DNA from 2 places in the Gordonia sp. w5E2 genome. Region 2 is predicted to be linked to the other one. Evidence: riboswitches for the same ligand, from Rfam matches in the RefSeq annotation. Region 2 holds a riboswitch; the other holds the start of a gene.

Region 1 (9,190 bases), 170 kb from region 2:
CGCCGTTGGCGGCATAGACCATGTCGGGCAGACCTGGTTGGGCGTCGACGAGTGCGACGGAGTGGCCGAGGGATCGGTAGATGTCACGCAGCGACTCCCATTGCGCCATGGCTAGTTCTGCGTCGACGGGGACGGACGGGTCCATCCACGGGTTGATCGAGTAGGTGACCGTGTAGTGGGAAGGAGGGGTCATCGCATAGGTGCGGGTGCGTGGGGTGCGTTCGGTGGGCGCAGTCAACCGTGGACTCGTCAGCGTCATAATTCGACGGTATCGTCAGCGTGCAGCGCAAACAATCGACGAGAATTGCGCATTTGATTAATTAATCTCGATTCACGGGTGGCAGAGGGTGGAAAAGTTGCGTCAGATCGACGAACTCGACGAGAAGGTGCTCGAATGTCTGGCTCGCGATGCGCGGGCGACGTACGCACAGATCGGCGACGAGGTAGGTCTGTCGGCACCCGCGGTCAAGCGGCGGGTCGATCGGCTTGTCGACGAGGGCGTGATCAAAGGTTTCACCACCGTGATCGATTCGACGGCGATGCAGTGGACCACCGAGGCTTACGTCCAGGTCTTCTGCCGTGGCAACATCTCGCCGGAGGAGCTGGCCGCCGCGTGGGAGCCGATACACGAGGTGGTCAGCGCCGCGACGATCACCGGTCAGGCCGATGCGATCCTGCGTGTCATGGCCCGCGACGTGCACCATCTCGAGCACGCACTCGAGCGCATCCGGCAGGCGGGTCCGGTCGACCGGAGCGAGTCGATCATCGTGTTGAGCCAACTGATCGACAGGGGGCATCCGTGAGTCGGGGAGGGTTCTTGAGCAGGGACTCTTCGACCATCCTGAGTAGCCGTGCTAACCTCACGAACGTGACCAGCAACGTACGCGCCTATTGGCGATTCTTTATCGAGGCTCCGGGTGAGCCTGCGATGAAGCGCTGAATCTGCGTCGCACGTCAACAAACCCGGAGCCCGAGCAGTGACCGAAAAGGTCGCTGCTTTTCTCATGTCAGGGGCCTCCGATGACAAAGCAAGCGGGTGTCCCAGTCGCAGAAGACAGGCCACCACCCGCGAAAGGCAACACAGAAGTGACCACCCTCCCGGATCTCGCCACCACGGCCGCTCACGAGGCCGAATCGACCTCCACCTCCGATCGGCGCGTCAGATCCTTCCGGTCCATCCCGTCGCCGGACACCATCCGCGCCGAATTGCCGCTGACCTCCCGTCGAGCGCTTCGGGTCCAGGCCGACCGCGACGAGATCGCCGCGATCCTTGCCGGCCAGGACGACCGTCTGCTCGTGGTCGTCGGGCCATGCTCGGTGCACGACCCGATCGCCGCGCTCGACTACGCGCGACGCCTCGCACCACTTGCCGACGACTACTCCGACCGCCTGAAGATCGTCATGCGCGTCTACTTCGAGAAGCCGCGCACCACGGTCGGCTGGAAGGGACTCATCAACGATCCCGGCATGGACGGCACCTTCGACGTCGAGCGCGGTCTGCGTACGGCACGGTCGCTGCTGCTCGACATCATCGACCTCGGCCTCCCGGTCGGATGTGAGTTCCTCGAGCCGACGAGCCCGCAGTACATCGCCGACGCCGTCGCGTGGGGTGCCATCGGAGCACGGACAACCGAATCGCAGGTGCACCGCCAGCTCGCATCCGGTCTGTCGATGCCGATCGGATTCAAGAACGGCACCGACGGCAACGTCCAGGTCGCCATCGACGGAGTGAATGCCGCCGCCGCGCAACACGTGTTCTTCGGTGTCGACGACTTCGGTCACGGCGCGCTTGTCGAGTCGGCGGGCAACGAGGACTGCCACATCATCCTGCGTGGAGGGACCACCGGCCCCAACTTCGACGACGAGTCCGTGGCATCCGCGGTCGCCGCACTCGACAAGGCAGGCCTGCCCGCACGGGTCATGATCGACTGCAGCCACGCCAACTCCGGCAAGGACCACATCCGTCAGGCGCAGGTCGCCGCCGAGATCGCGGCGTCGATCCGGACACGCCGTGCCGCGGGACACGCTCCGTTGATCAGCGGCGTGATGCTGGAGAGCTTCCTCGAAGCCGGTGCGCAGTCGCCCGACGCCCAGCCGCTCGTGTACGGCAAGTCGGTCACCGACAAGTGCATGGACTGGGAGTCGAGCGCGCGCGTGCTCGCCGACCTCGCGCGTAGCTGAGGGCGGTTCGCGTTCTGCTGTTGCTGCCGTTCTGCCCAGAGCAGAAGGGACGGCTGCCCGCAGCAGAGGTGACCTACGCTCGACTGCATGGCATCGAGGTACGACTCGCACACCCAGCCGTCACCGGAACCGCTCTGGCGTGAGGTCACCGGGCGCGTGCTGCGTCGACACCGCCACGAGCGCGGCGAGCGACTCGTCGAGACCGCGCGCCGAGCGGGCGTCTCGAGCCAGTATCTGTCCGAGATCGAGCGTGGCCGCAAGGACGCCTCCTCGGAGTTGCTTGCGGCAGTAGCCGGGGCTGTCGACCTCAGCCTGCTCGATCTCGCCCGCGAGGTCGCCGCCGAACTCTCCCGCGCCGAGAGTGTCGTCGGCGCGGCACGCGGGGCAGGCGCAGCGGCCCGCCCCGTCACGCTGCGTTCGATCCCCGCCGCAGCGCAACCGATCGTGCCGCTCTCGCGCATGCGTGGCCCGGTCGCGCTGGCCGCGTGACCGGCGTCGGCCGACCGGGCGTTAATACCGTCGACCGGGCGCGGTATCCGGTCGACTGGGCGCTCCGTTCAGCCGACTGGGCGCTAAATTCCGTCGACTGGGCGCTCCGTCGCGTCGAGAGTGCACCCCCTCGCGTCGAGAGTGCACCCCCTCGCGTCGAGAGTGCGCCCGACGATCACCGAACCGTTCTGGCCCTGGCATCGATGACCTGATCGGCGAGCCCGTACTCGACGATCTCCTCGGCCCGCAGCACACGGTCTCGGTCGGTGTCGTGACGCAGCGTCTCGATGTCGCGCCCGGTGTGCCGACTCAGTGCCTGTTCTATTTCCTCACGGATCCGCAGGATCTCCTCGGCGGCGAGGATCAGATCTGGGATCGTGCCACGGCCCTGACCCGACGGCTGGTGGAGCAGGACCCTGGCATGGGGGAGTACCGACCTCTGGCCAGGTGTGCCGGCGGCCAGCAGTAGTGCCGTCGACGAGAGTGCCTGTCCGACACAGGTCGTGGCGATCGGCGCGTGGCAGTACTGCATGGTGTCGTAGAGCGCGAAGGTAGCGGTCACCGACGCGCCCGGAGAGTTGATGTACAGCTCGATCGGGATGTCGGGATTCTCGGAGTCGAGGTGCAGGATCTGCGCGATGAGCGCATTGGCGACGCCGTCGTCGAGCTCGGTTCCGAGGTAGAGGATGCGGTCGTCGAGCAGCCGACTGTAGACATCCATGACCCGTTCGCCCTGCGGAGTGCGGGTGATGACGTTGGGAATGGTGTACGTGCTCATGCGCGGCTCACCTCGAAACCTGTTGCGGCAGGTGATAACGGCCGGATCTGTGCGATGTCGGTGACGATGTGGTCGACGAATCCGTAGTCGACCGATTCGGAGGCGGTGAAAACGTGATCGCGCAGCGAATCGTCGAAGATCGTCTCGCGGGTCTGTCCGGTCTGCTCGGCGATGATCGTCAGCACGGTATCGCGGACGTGGCGCAGGTCGTCGGCCTGCAGTTCGATGTCGGGTGCGTAGCCGCCGATGCCCGCAGATCCTTGGTGCAGCAGGACTTTGGCATGCGGCGTGATGAACCGCTTGCCCCGGGTGCCGTTGCACAGCAGGAATTGTCCTGCACTGTAGGCCATTCCGAGGTTGACGGTGATCACATCGTTGGGAATCAGACGCATGATGTCGGTGATCGCGAGCATCGCGGGCACCGACCCGCCGGGCGAGTTGATCCAGAGAGCGATGTCGGCGACAGGATCGTCGTCGGAGAGCATGACGAGTTGCGAGCACAGTTGCGTGCCGATCTCGTCGTCGAGCGCGGAGTCGAGTGTCAGGATGCGTTGCCCGAAGAGGCTTTCCGCGGTGCGCTTGCGTAGTGGCAGTGGTCGTTGTTCATCGGTCATGCACCGATCGTCGGTGGTGGACCGACATCGGTCACGTCGGTTCCGCTCAGAGCGGCACGATTCCGCACAGAGCAGAGCAGTCGGGTCAGACCACGTCGATGTCCGGCCGGCCTGACGGAATCGTGATCTGTGCCCGACGGTGCAGCGAATCGTTCGGCGCGGCAATCGAATCGCTCACCCGATAGTCCGCTTCCCAGCGGTCGGACGACAATCTGTTGAGGACGTAGCCCCGCTGAGCGTTGCCGAAGCGGATGTGGGGTGAGGCGGCCTTGAGTTGTTTGTCGCTGGCATCGCTGTCCTCGCCGTCTGCGCCAGATGCAATGGAGGTGCCCGCGAGTTCGACGCCGACGGTCGGGGACGGTCGCGAATACGTGGAGCGCAACTCGGAGACCACATTGCGGTGGATATCGCCGACGATCGAGACCAGGTTGCGCACACCGCGATCACGGGCGCCGTCGAGAACCCTTGCGCGCGAAGCCTCGTAGCCGCTCCACCCGTCCATGCTGACCGCGCGCTCACCGTTCTTCCGGCGGGCGAGGTCGGCGATGGTGGTCTGATGCGCGAGGACGTTCCAGCGGGCACGGCTCGCGGCCAGCCCGTCGAGCAGCCACTTCTCCTGTGCGGCACCGGTGATAGTGCGTCGGGGGTCGGCGGTCGCGGCATTCTGCGCGGTGTCGTTGTCGCCGTTGGCCTGATCGCTGCGGAAGGTCCTGGTGTCGAGAACGTTGAACTCGACGAGATCGCCATAACTGAACCTGCGGTAGGCACGCAGATCGTAGAGATCGGCCGTCGGTGTGGGGTGGGGTCGCTGCGCGACACGCACCGGTGTGTTCTCCCACCACGCGCGCATCGCCTGCGCTCGCCGGGAAAGGAATTCGGGGATGGGTTGATCGTCCTCGGGAACCCCTGCGGCCCAGTTGTTGTCGACCTCGTGGTCGTCGAAGATCGTGATGAACGGGCTCACTCGGTGCGCGGCCTGCAGGTTGGGGTCGAGTTTGTAGAGCGCATACCGATCGCGGTAGTCGTCGAGCGTCGCGCATTCCCGGTGTGCCGACGCAGGTGTTGCCGCGGTCCTGCGTCGGCCGCCATCGACGGGGATGGGCTTTTCGTAGATGTAGTCGCCGAGATGGAAGACGACATCCGGTGCGTGTGCCGCCATGTCGGCGTATGCGGGATAGTGGCCGTCGGCCCACGATTGGCACGAGGCGAATGCAAAAGTCAACGCGCTCAGACGACTTCCGTACGATGGAGCGGTACGAGTGCGCCCGATTGCCGAGACGGAGCCGCTCGCGCGGAATCGGTAGAAGTAGTCTGCGGCGGGTCGTAGACCGCGCACGTCGGCGTGCACGCTGTGTCCGTTCTCCGGCGTCGCCAGTTCGACGCCGCGCGCGACGACGTTCCTCATGCTGGCGTCGCTGGCGATCTCCCATTCGACCGGCACCGGAAGCAGACCCATCGCTCCGCCGCGGGCGAGCGGATCGGCGGCCAGCCGTGTCCACAGGACTATGCCGTCGGGAAGCGGATCGCCTGATGCCACACCGAGCGTGAACAGGTCACTGCCACGGCGTGGCGGGGGAGCCGACGCCGCGTCGGTGGTGAAAAGTGCGGGGACGGTTGCGATACCGGCCGCGACGCCCGCCCAGGTGAGAAAGCGTCGGCGGGTGGTGCCGGCGTGCAGGGTCTTGTCCCGATCGATCCGGAGGTCGGCCAGTGACGGTCGAGGTGAGATGTTCGGCATGCCGCCACCCGACCAAGAGAGGATGGACGTCGTCCAACCCGCCGTCGGCCTCGCGGTGATGGGATGGTGAAGTTCGTGAAACCGCATGCGCCATATGCCCGATTTGAGACCGTTGCTAGACTTCAGCGGCGTCGGTTCTCCAGCCGAGATTGTCGGTGGGAGCCAAGAGGGAATCTGGTGGGAATCCAGAGCTGCCCCGCAGCGGTAACGGAAACGAAGGCGTTCAACAGCACTGGGCCAGCGGCCCGGGAAGCGATCGTCGATAGGTGGCACATCACGTGCCGTGTCCGAAGTCCGAAGACCTGCCGACGTGACCGCCTGGCTCAGGCGGTCCCATCGACTTCGCGGGACATGGTCGGTGTTGAACTCGCAGCGGTCGTCGTCGACCGCGCGTGGCGACATCTGCTGTACCCGCTCCGGGCTGATCAGGAGGGCGGGCCATGTCGACGCGCAGTGCGAACCCGCGGGCAACCTGGACGCGACCCGTGTCCGTGGCCATCGGCTGCGGTGTGGCGCTCGTCGTGGCAGCAGCGTGCGGCGTCGCATACGGAACCGTGGGGATCGGCTGGTCTGTGTCGCTGCGGATGGTGTGGGCGGCGATCACCGGGGGATCGGTCTCGTTGGTCGACGCCGCGTCGTACTGGATCGTCGTCGACTCGCGTGTGCCACGGGTATTGACGGGGGCGCTCGTGGGGGCAGGCTTGGCGGTCGTCGGCGTGATCGTGCAGGCGATGGTGCGCAATCCGCTGGCGGATCCCTACGTGCTGGGGATCTCGTCGGGTGCGTCGGTCGGAGCCACCGCGGTAGTGCTGTTCGGTGTTTTCTCGGGACTCGGTCTCTATGCGTTGCCGACCGCGGCATTCCTCGGCGCACTGCTGGCGACGTTGCTCGTCTTCGGAATCGCCCAGCGTGGGGGAGGTCTCACACCGCTGCGGCTCGTGTTGACGGGAACCGCTCTCGGATATGGATTTTCGGCTCTGACCACCGTGCTCATCTTCTTGCGCCCGGTGGGTGATGCTGCGCGGAGTGTCATGTTTTGGCTGCTCGGGAGTCTTGCCGCGGCAACATGGCATTCGGTCGTGTTGGTCGCGGTGGTAGTGGTCATCGGGATTGGTGTTGTCGCGGCGAGAGCACGACAACTCAATGCGCTGGCGATGGGCGACGAGGTCGCCGCGTCGCTCGGCATACGCGCGTCGCGGTTTCGGCTCGAGCTTTTCGTCATCGCCGCGCTGATGACCGGGTTCATCGTCTCTGTCTGCGGCGCAATCGGATTCGTCGGTCTCATCGTGCCGCACGTGACCCGCATGGTGGTCGGTGCGGATCACCGTAAGATCATTCTCGTCGCGCCGGTGCTCGGGGCGCTGTTCCTTGTCGTCGCCGATCTGATGGCGCGCATTGTCGTTCCGCCGCAGGAGATTCCGCTCGGTGCGATCACGGCGGCCGTGGGTGTGCCGGTGTTCCTCGGGCTGATGCAACGTCGACGTACCCGGATCGACTCATGAGTGCTGTCGAGTACGACGGAGTCACGGTCGAGATCGATGGCACCAGCATCATCCGCGACGCATCGTTGATGGTCGACTCCGGAGAGTTCCTCGGGGTGATCGGCCCCAACGGCAGCGGGAAGTCGACCCTGCTTCGATGCGTGTACCGCGCGCTGGCACCGTCGAGCGGCGGCGTACGAATCGACGGCCACGACGTGCGTGCGGTGAGTATGCGGGAGAATGCCCGACGAGTCGCCGCGCTCACCCAATCAGCCTCGCTCGACTTCGATTTCACCGCGGCAGAGGTTGTCGCGACGGGACGGCTACCGCACCGCGAACTGGGTGCGGCGGCCCGTGCCCGCGATCGTGAGGTGTGCGCGGCGGCCATGGCGACAGCAGGCGTCGAGATGTTCGCCGACCGTGTGTTCACCACGCTCTCCGGCGGAGAGGCGCAACGCGTACTCATTGCGCGCGCATTCGCGCAGGAGCCCAACGTGCTGATCCTCGACGAGCCGACCAATCACCTCGACATTCGCCATCAGTTCGACATCCTCGGTGCGGCGCGCGGACGCGGGGTCACCGTCGTCGCGGCGCTGCACGACCTCAACATGGCCGCACAGTACTGCACCACCCTCGCCGTTGTGCTCGACGGGACGATCGCGTGCATCGGGCCACCCGACGAACTACTCACCGCGGCGAACATCGCCGAGTGGTACGGCGTTGGTGCGTACGTCGTCACCCACCCCCGCACAGGCGTTCCGCAGATAATCTTCGACGACCAAGTCCCACAAGCCATCTCCGAGGAAGAGCACTCATGACAGCACCTATGACCAGGACAGCACTTCGCAGACCGCGCGCACTCGTCGTGTCTGCGCTTGCCGCGATGACAGTGGTCTCCGGTTGCGGCGCCGACGTCGAGTCGTCGACTCCCAAGTCAGCAGGGGAACAGGTCACGGTCACCAATTGTGGTGCGCCGCTGTCGGTGAGCGGTGTGCCCGATCGTGCGGTGAGCAACGACACCGGGATCACCGAGCTGATGTTCGCGCTCGGGTTGGGCGACCGGATGGCCGGCTACACCACGTACGAGGGCAAAGAGCGCGATATCGAATCATCGCCGTGGCGAGCGGATTTCGAGAAGACACCATCATTGGGCACGGCGTTCTCGCGGGAGATCATCGCCGCCGCGCGGCCCGACTTCGTCTTTGCCGGTTGGAACTACGGGTTCAAGGAATCGACCGGAGTCACCCCCGACTGGGTGCGTTCGACCGGTGCCGTGCCGTACCAGCTGACCGAAGCCTGTCGCCAGGCCGGGACCACCAAGCGCGGCGTCGTGCGACCCCTCGACGCGTTGTACGCGGATCTGTCGAATCTCGGGCAGATCTTCGGCGTGAGTGGTCGGGCCGAGACGCTGACCGCCGAGTATCGCGCGCAGGTCGAGGCAGCGCGTGCCGGGGCGCCTGCCGCCTCCGCAGCGGCGCGGGTCTTCCTCTTCGACAGCGCCGATCCGACGCCGTTCACCTCGGGTCGGAACGCCGCACCGGATCAGATCATCGCCGAAGCCGGCGGACGCAACATCTTCGGCGATATCGATGACTCCTGGACGTCGGCATCGTGGGAGGCAGCGGCGCAGCGCGATCCGCAGGTCATCGTCATCGTCGATTACGGTGCAGGGCCGCAGAACACAGTCGAGGCCAAGATCAAGCAACTCGAGTCGCAACCGTTGATGGCGCAGACGACCGCAGTGCGAGAGCGCCGCTACATCTCGTTCCCGTATGCGGCGCTCGTCGAGGGTCCGCGCAATCCGCAGACCATCACGGCGCTTGCCGAGTACCTGCGATCGCAGGGGCTCTGAGTCGGCCTTCGGCAGGCGGCGACTCGGAGGTGAGGTGCGCTCAGGCTGCGACGACCA
Region 2 (9,190 bases):
CGTCGATCCTTATGGTTGGGGATGCGCGCAGCAACGGCTTCGACCCCCGCACCGATCTCGTCGCCGAACTGTCCCGTCGCGCGCATCGCCTCGCCTGGGTGACGCCGGAGCCGTCCCGCTACTGGCACCAAACAGGTTGTGCGCTCGATGATTACGCGGACCATTGCTCCGGTGTCGTGAGTGCGCGCGACGGAGCGGAGCTCATCGACAAGGTCGACGAACTCGGCTCCGCCCTGGCCTAGCAAGTCCGCCCTGGCCTTGCAAGTCGCCCTGGCCTAGCAAGCGGCTACTGCGCCAATAGGCCCTTGGCCACGTGGGTCACCTGGATCTCGTTGCTGCCGGCGTAGATCATCAACGACTTCGCGTCGCGCGCAAGCTGTTCCACGCGATACTCGGTCATGTAGCCGTTGCCGCCGAACAATTGCACTGCTTCCATCGCGACCTCGGTCGCGGCGCGTGACGAGTAGAGCTTCATCGCCGACGCCTCGGCCAGCGAGAGCGGCTTACCCGCCTTCGCACGTTCGAGCGCGTTGAACAGCATGTTCTGCACGTTGATTCGTGCGATCTCCATTTCGGCGAGCTTGAGCTGGATGAGCTGGAACTTCCCGATCTCCTGCCCCCAGAGCGTGCGCGACTTCGCATACTCGATCGACAGGCGTTGCGCCTCATTGATGATGCCCATCGACAGTGCTGCGATGCCGATCCTCTCAGCGGTGAAGCCCGCCTTGACTCCGTCGTCACCTCGACTACCCGACCCCGCGTCCTCGGTCTCTCCGAGCAACCTGTCGCGACCGAGGTGAACGTTGTCGAAGAACAGCTCACCTGTTGGCGAACTCATGATGCCCATCTTCTTGAACGGCTTGCCCTGGGTCAGGCCCTCCATGCCCTTGTCGAGCACGAAGGTCAGCACCTTGCGTTCGCGGATCGGGGTGCCGTCGCCCTCGTCGAGCTTCGCGAACACGACGATCGTGTCGGCGTACGGGCCGTTGGTGATGAAGGTCTTCTGCCCGTTGAGGATGTAGCCGTCGCCGTCACGGCGGACCGTCGTCTTCATCCCGCCGAGAGCATCCGAGCCAGAGTCCGGTTCGGTGATCGCCCACGCGCCGACCTTCTCGAGCGTGACCAGTTCGGGCAGCCACCGCTTCTTCTGTGCGAGTGTGCCTTTCGACCGGATCGTCGACACCGTCAACCCGACGCTGACGCCCATCGACACCACCATGCCGAGGCTCGCGGCCGCGAGTTCCATGTTGAGGATCAGCGCCATCGAGTTCATCATGCCGCCGCCGGAACCCTTGGGCTTCGACTCGCCCGCGGCCTCGGCGTCGAGCTCCTTCTCCAGGCCCTCGCGTGCCATCGCGTCGACGCCGAACGATGTCATCAGCTTCCGCAGGATGTCGTACGGCGGCATCTGACCGCTTTCGAGTTCGTCGGAATGCGGGCGGATCTCCTTGTCGACGAATGACCGCACCGCGTCGCGAACCATGAGGTCTTCCTCGGACCACTCGAACATTGCCACCCACCGTTCAACGCCGGAACTAGAACACGTTCCACTACTGTGTCAGCCGCGATCCCGGCTTGTCCAGCCGCGGCCGTCGTGGGCTCGCTGGACGCGCGAGCGGTCGATGAGATAGGCAGAGAGCGTGAACGATCACGTGTTCGCCGAGTTCGGGCCATTCTTTGCGAGCGAGACCCATGCGGCCGGTGCACCAGTCGACGGCCCATGGTCGACTCTGGATGCGGCACTGGCGAATCCACAACGAATCAAGGGCCGAGTCGAACGGGTCCAGACGGCACTGGGCGCAGGCGCGGCGTCGAACGTCTCCTTGCGCGTCGCGGCGTCGGTGACCCATCTGGGTCTCGTCGCCAGGCTGCTGGCGCCGGCGCTTGCCGCAGCGGTGACCAACACCCACCTGTCCCCCGACCCCGCTGACATCTGGTGGCAGGACCACCTCGGCGGGCCCTTCCCGCTGTCCGTCGCGACGGTGGAGCCCGAGCCCGCCGACGACGGCGAACTCCCAAGTGCTGTCGACGCACTCACCGCACTCTTCGACACGTCGTACTCGGTCGGGCCGCGCGTCCTCGGCGGCAACGTCGCGTCGGCGATCAACTCCGCGGCACGGATGATCGGTACCGCCCGGCCAGAACTCGCCGACTCGGCCCGACGCCACGCCGACCTCTTCCTCGCCCACCCCTACGTCGAGGGTGGACACCTGCGGGCGGGACCGAATTTTCGACGACGCAGCTGCTGCCTGATCTACCAGGTCTCCGGCGACCGGACAGCCGTGTGTGGCGACTGCGTACTGACCTCCGGATAAGCCAAACGCGGCCCGAACTGGTGAACGCGGCTGGTGTGCCAGCCGCGTCTGCCAACTCGAGCCGCGTGTGGAACGTCGGGGGTGGGGTCAGGCGACGGTCTGCGTCGCGGAGTCGTCGACCTGCTTCGACGACCGCGAGCGCGACATCCATCCCAGGACGAGCGCGAACACCGTGGTGAGCACGGTCCACAGGATGACCTGGTTGGCGATCGAGTAGACGCGGAAGTCCCCGATGACGTCGCCCGGGAAGCCCGGGAACACGATCTGGCCTCCATCGTTGGTGACCGGCGTCGGCACCTCGTCGAAGCTCGGCAGCATCGCGATGGCGATGGTGACCACAACCAGGTAGCCGACGCCGCCTGCGATCGCACCGAGCAGGCCGCCGATGCGCGGACGCAGCCACAGCGCGAAGACGACGGCAGCGATGACCGCGATCACCGACACCACGGTGATGGTGAGGTAGGCACTCGACCTGTCGGCGATGGTCTCGTCGTTGCCGACTGCCGGCGGGTTGGCGGGATACGCGAAGTACGGGACGCCGAAGAACGCCACGAATCCGAGCGCACCGAGTGCGGCAGCCGCCCAGCGCGGATCGGTGGCGGGGTATCGCCGTCCGAGGTAGGTCCACAAGACAGTGAACCCGACCGCGAAGAAGGCACCCATCGCGAGTGCGAAGACGATCGTGCCGACCCCGGCACCGATGTTTTCCTGCACCGACCTGGTGAACACCTCGTGCTCGTGGCCGTGCTCGCCGGTCAGCATCTCCTCGGCGTGGCTACGGCCGTCTTCGTAATCGATGGCCTTCGCGACCACCGGCTCGATGAAGATGCGAGCGAACACATACGCAAAAATTCCGGCAATCAGGCCTGATAGCAGGCCCGCGCCGATGAACTTCTTCTCCATTGTTCTGTTGTCTCCCGGGTCAGATCAGTGGCAGGGGAAGCCGAGGAAGTGGCGGGAGTCGTGCACGAACTCGTGGATGTGGGTGTCGCTGCCGAACACCGACCAGGCGCCCTGGTCGTAGCCGATGAAGTAGTAGGCCAGCGCGGCGATGAGCACGGTGGCGGTGAGCCAGAGCGCAGCCGAGGCGACCGAGAGGTTCGGCACGGCGAGCGCGGCGGGCCGACGTTCGGCCTGTGATGAGGTGGCAACCATTGAGGTGGGTTCCTTCCGGGATGACGCGTCCCTGACGTGGAGCAATGTGGCCTGGTTGCCACGTCCTGACTCGTCGCGACAGGTCGCTTCCCGTCGGACTTACAGTGGCGCGACCGTCCCGGATTCTCACCGGGTTCCTGGCAACCAGCGTGGATCGACTCTATACCAGGTTCTCGCCGCCCGACCAGCACGTTGTGCCGTCCTGTCAGACCCGTGCGGAACAATGGATGTGTGCCCGGCCCGTCCTCCATCCTGAACCGCTTCACCGACCCCACGCGTCGGTGGTTCAGCGGCGCTTTTCCCGCGCCGACCCCCGCTCAGCAGGGCGCGTGGAAGGCCATCGCCGACGGCGAGAACACGCTGGTCATCGCGCCCACCGGCTCGGGCAAGACCCTCTCGGCGTTCCTCTGGGCACTCGATTCGCTCGCCGCCCGCCCCGAGCGGTCCAAGGGCACGCGCGTCCTCTACATCTCGCCACTCAAAGCGCTGGCGGTCGACGTCGAGCGCAACCTGCGCGCGCCGCTGGCGGGCATCACGCGCGCCTCGCAGGAACTCGGGGTCACCGAACCGTCGATCACCGTCGGCGTGCGTTCGGGCGACACCCCCGCCGCCCAGCGTCGACTCCTCGCCAAGACCCCACCCGACATCCTCATCACGACGCCCGAATCGCTCTACCTGATGCTGACCTCGTCGGCACGGGAAGCGCTCACCACGGTCGAGACCGTGATCGTCGACGAGGTACACGCCGTCGCCGGCACCAAACGTGGCACTCACCTGGCGCTGTCGCTCGAGCGCCTCGACGAACTCCTCGACTCCCCGGCGCAGCGCATCGGACTCTCGGCGACGGTGCGCCCGCCCGAGCTGGTCGCCGAGTTCCTTTCCGGCGCCCGCCCGTGCACCGTCGTGCGCCCGAAGGCGTCGAAGACCTTCGACCTCCGCGTCGACGTCCCGGTACCCGACATGGCGAACATCCCACCGCCACCCGACGCACCGGACTCGGACGAGCTCGACGACGCGTTCTCCCCGACGGCGGGTTCGCTCTGGCCCTACGTCGAGGCGTCGATCGTCGACCTCATCGAGACCAACCGCACGACCATCGTGTTCGCCAATTCCCGACGTCTCGCCGAGCGCCTCACCGCACGGCTCAACGAGATCCACGAGCAACGCACCGAGCCCGGCCGCGAACCGCCACGCAACGACCGCGTCGGCGGCGGCGCGCCGGCAATGGTCATGGCGTCGGGAGCCACCACCGGCGCCGCGACCGTCCTGGCCCGCGCGCACCACGGCTCTGTTTCCAAGGAGCAGCGCGCCGAGATCGAAGACGACCTCAAGAGCGGCCGCCTACGCTGTGTGGTCGCGACGAGTTCACTCGAGCTCGGCATCGACATGGGTGCCGTCGATCTGGTGATCCAGGTCGAGACACCGCCGTCGGTGGCCAGCGGTCTGCAGCGGATCGGTCGCGCGGGCCACCAGGTCGGCGAGATCAGTCAGGGTGTTCTGTATCCCAAGCATCGCACCGATCTGATCGGCTGCACGGTCGCCGTCTCGCGGATGCGTGCGGGCGCGATCGAAGAGCTGCAGGTGCCGCGGAATCCACTGGATGTGCTTGCGCAACAGACGATCGCCGCGGCCGCTCTCGATGTGCTCGACGTCGACGAGTGGTACGGCGTCGTCCGCCGCGCAGCGCCGTACCGTGAGTTGAGCCGGTCGATCTACGAGGCGACGCTCGACCTCATCTCGGGTCGCTTCCCCTCCGACGAGTTCGCCGAGCTGCGTCCTCGTGTCACGTGGGACCGTGACGCGGGCACGCTGACCGGCCGCCGTGGTGCGCAACGACTGGCGGTCACCTCCGGCGGCACCATCCCCGACCGTGGACTCTTCGGCGTGTTCATGGTCGGCGAAAAGTCCAGTCGCGTGGGCGAACTCGACGAGGAGATGGTCTACGAGTCGCGCGTCGGCGACGTCTTCGCGCTCGGCGCGACGAGTTGGCGGATCGAGGACATCACCCACGACCGCGTGCTGGTCTCACCCGCGTTCGGTCAGCCCGGGCGCCTCCCATTCTGGATCGGCGACGCACAGGGCCGCCCGGCCGAACTGGGCGCGGCCATCGGGAAATTCGTCGGCTCCGTCGCCGACGAGTCCGAACTCGACCGCCAGGCAACCGAACTCGGACTCAGTGAATACGCACGCGACAACCTAGCGTCGATCATCTCCGAGCAGCGCGACGCGACAGGACAACTACCGACCGACCGCACCCTGATCATCGAACGGTTCCGCGACGAGCTCGGCGACTGGCGCCTGATCCTGCACTCCCCCTATGGTTTACGCGTCCACGCGCCGTGGGCATCTGCGATCTCCGCCCGCCTACAGGCCACCCTCGGACTCGACGGCGCCGTCACCGCATCCGACGACGGCATCATCGTGCGCCTCCCCGACACCGACGACGAACCGCCGGGCTCCGCGGTCTTCGTCATCGATCCCGACGAGATCGAACAGATGGTCACCGACGCACTCGCCGACTCGGCGATGTTCGCCTCCCGCTTCCGGGAGTGCGCGGCCAGAGCACTGCTGCTCCCCCGCCGCGACCCCGGCCGGCGGGCCCCGCTGTGGCAGCAGCGTCAGCGCAGCGCCCAATTGCTTTCCGTCGCATCGCAATTCCCCGACTTCCCGATCATCCTCGAGACGGTTCGCGAGTGCCTGCAGGACGTGTACGACCTTCCGTCGCTCACCGACCTCCTCACCCGCATCCGCTCGCGACGTATCCGGCTGATCGAGGTCGAGACGCCCGAACCGTCGCCGTTCGCGGCATCGCTGCTGTTCGGCTATGTCGGAGCGTTCATGTACAACGACGACGCCCCGCTTGCCGAGCGTCGTGCCGCGGCACTCTCCCTCGACACCGCGCTCCTCGCGCAACTACTCGGGCGCGTCGATCTGCGCGAACTGCTCGATCCCGCGGTCATCGCCGCCGTGGTCGCACGGCTGCAACGCCTCGATGAGCACCGCAAGGCACGCGACGCCGAGGATATCGCCGACCTACTGCGGTGGCTCGGTCCTCTGACCACCGAAGAGGTGGCCTTGCGGTATCGACGCGACGACGACAGCCCCGCGGCGCTCGACGTGCTGACCGAGTTGCATCGACGCGGCGCGATCGTCTCGGTGAGCATCCGCGGCGTGCCGTTGTGGGCGGCGGTCGAAGACACCGCACGCCTGCGCGACGCTTTGGGAGTTCCTGCGCCACTGGGCGTTCCGGCAGCGTTCACCGAATCGGTCCCCGATCCCGTCGGCGATCTCGTCCATCGGTACGCACGAACCCATGGCCCATTCACCGTCGACGAGGCCGCCGAGTCGATCGGAATGGCACCGGCGGTGGTGCGCGACACGCTGATTCGGCTGGCAGCCGAACGCAAGGTCGTCGAAGGCGACTTCCTACCCGCCACCGACGACAATCCCGACGGCAGCCCCGCATGGACCACGCAATGGTGTCATAGCGACGTCCTCGGGCAGATCCGACGTGGCTCGCTCGCGGCAAGCCGCGCCGAGGTCGCGCCTGTCGACGGACCGACCTTCGCCCGATTCCTCGGAGCCTGGCAGCACGTCGCCGACGACGAAAGACTCACCGGCGTCGACGGACTCGCGGCAGTTCTCGACCAACTGGCGGGCCATCAGCTTCCGGCGTCGGCGTGGGAGTCGCTGATCTTGCCGAGCAGGATCAGCGACTACCGGCCCGCCATGCTCGATGAGCTCCTCTCCAGCGGCGACTTCATGTGGGCGGGGCACGGCCGGATCGGCTCGACCGACGGCTGGATCAGCTTCTTCCCCGCCGACCTCGCGCCGCTGTTCGTACCGACCGAGGTCGAGATCGACACCACCGAGATCCACGCCCGCCTCCTCGAGACCTTCGGCACCGGCGGCGGATTGCGTTTTGCCCAGCTACTCGACGACGCGTCGACTCAGAGCGCATCATCGCCGGGCGCCACCACGACGCGCCAGCAGGTCGAGGACGCCCTGTGGGACCTCGTCTGGGCCGGCCACGTCAGCAACGACACGTTTGCACCGGTCCGTGCGTTGCAGACTCCTCGTCGTACCTCGTCGTCGAGTCGGGCAATGCCGTCACACCGATCGCGCGGCCAGGCCCCGCGCCTGCGGCCCGGACGGCTGAGCACGCGGCATCTCCTCTCCCAGACAGGCGGCGCCGCGACGCCCTCAACGGCAACCGGCCGCTGGTTCGCAACGCCGGGTGCGCTGCTCGAGACAACAGTCGCGACGCAAGCCCTGTGCGACCAGCTTCTCGCCCGCTACGGGGTTGTCACCAAGGGCAGCGTGACGGCGGAGGACGTCGTCGGAGGTTTCGCACGAATCTACAAGGCACTCAACATCTTCGAAGACAGCGGCCAGGTGCGACGGGGCTACTATGTCGACGGCCTCGGCGGCGCACAGTTCGCGGGCACCTCCACCGTCGACCAATTACGCCGCCACGCACTGACCGACAGCGCACCGGGCAGTCATCGAGCTCCGAACACCGCGACGGTCCTCGCCGCCACCGACCCGGCCAATCCCTATGGGGCAGCACTCCCCTGGCCCGAGACGGCGCCAGGCGCAGGCGGGCACCGACCGGGACGCAAACCGGGCGCCCTCGTATGTCTGGTGGAGGGCGAACTCGTGGCGTTCGTCGAGCGCGGCGGGAAGACCGTGTTGACCTTCAGCGACGACGTCCCCGCGCTGGAGACCATGGCGACGGCGCTCGCCGACGTCGTGAGGGCCGGTCGCGTGGCACGCCTGACCATCGACTCGATCGACGGCGTCACCGCGCTGCGCTCCGAACTGCAGCAGGTCTTCGTCGGCGCAGGTTTCGCGACCACGCCCCGTGGCCTCCGAATGCGATACGGACAACATGCCTGAGGGCGATACCGTCTACCAGGCAGCCGACCGTCTCCGTCGTGCATTCGACCAGACCACGTTGGAGCGCACCGACTTTCGCATCCCGTCGCTGGCCACCACCGACCTGCGGGGCGGACACGTCGCCGCGGTGCGCTCCCGAGGCAAACACCTTCTCATCGACGTGGTGCCGGCACTGGGGACCGCGACGTCGGCGCCCGATGGCGTCAGCATCCACAGCCATCTGAAGATGGAGGGCGTGTGGCACGTCCATCGCGTCGGCACCAGATGGCGCAAACCTGCCTTCCAGGCGCGAATCGTATTGCAGGCCAACGGCTACGAGGCCGTCGGATTCGAACTCGGGATTCTCGAGCTGCTCCCCCGTGCGGCCGCCGACCTCGACTACCTCGGACCCGACCTTCTCTCCGACGACTTCGACGCCGCGCGCGCCGTCGCCAACATCGGGGCACATCCGGACGCGAAGATCGGCGAGGCGCTCCTCGACCAACGACTCATGGCAGGCGTCGGCAACGTGTACCGGTGTGAGGCATGCTTTCTTCGGGGCATCCGACCCGACCGACTCGTCGCCGACGTCGACGTGCCGCCGCTCGTCGACCTGTGTCGAAGAATGTTGTGGGCCAACAGGCTTCGCACGGCGCGCACCACAACCGGCCGCACCGGACACAATGCGCGCACCTGGGTGTACGGACGAATCGGCCAACCGTGCCGACGATGCGGAACGCTCATCGCCCGCGAGTTCTGGCGTGATCGGCCGGACTCGACCAGGGAGGATCGGGTCGTGTACTACTGCCCTCGCTGCCAGACCTGAGCGTCGGACAGGCGAC

What was found. A riboswitch is a leader RNA that binds a small molecule or an ion and turns the genes downstream of it on or off. The one in region 2 is predicted to bind cobalamin.
Region 1: it holds a riboswitch for cobalamin, as region 2 does, so the genes downstream of both, RND64_RS06895 (FecCD family ABC transporter permease) here and RND64_RS07670 (CbtB domain-containing protein) in region 2, are expected to answer to the same signal.

The regions. Positions count from the first base shown of each region.
Region 1 is NZ_CP144213.1:1,501,109-1,510,298, forward strand. Features, by position in the region: gene rocD (ornithine--oxo-acid transaminase) at 1-259, opposite strand, end outside; gene RND64_RS06865 (Lrp/AsnC family transcriptional regulator) at 357-803, shown strand; gene RND64_RS06870 (3-deoxy-7-phosphoheptulonate synthase) at 1,087-2,181, shown strand; gene RND64_RS06875 (helix-turn-helix domain-containing protein) at 2,269-2,670, shown strand; gene RND64_RS06880 (ClpP family protease) at 2,846-3,448, opposite strand; gene RND64_RS06885 (ClpP family protease) at 3,445-4,062, opposite strand; gene RND64_RS06890 (alkaline phosphatase D family protein) at 4,148-5,800, opposite strand; cobalamin riboswitch at 5,916-6,124, shown strand; gene RND64_RS06895 (FecCD family ABC transporter permease) at 6,241-7,302, shown strand; gene RND64_RS06900 (ABC transporter ATP-binding protein) at 7,299-8,099, shown strand; gene RND64_RS06905 (ABC transporter substrate-binding protein) at 8,096-9,133, shown strand; gene trhA (PAQR family membrane homeostasis protein TrhA) at 9,174-9,190, opposite strand, start outside.
Region 2 is NZ_CP144213.1:1,673,959-1,683,148, reverse strand. Features, by position in the region: gene madC (MadC family VWA domain-containing protein) at 1-242, shown strand, start outside; gene RND64_RS07685 (acyl-CoA dehydrogenase family protein) at 287-1,510, opposite strand; gene RND64_RS07680 ((2Fe-2S)-binding protein) at 1,641-2,315, shown strand; gene RND64_RS07675 (CbtA family protein) at 2,403-3,218, opposite strand; gene RND64_RS07670 (CbtB domain-containing protein) at 3,243-3,470, opposite strand; cobalamin riboswitch at 3,494-3,648, opposite strand; gene RND64_RS07665 (ATP-dependent helicase) at 3,702-8,369, shown strand; gene RND64_RS07660 (DNA-formamidopyrimidine glycosylase family protein) at 8,362-9,174, shown strand.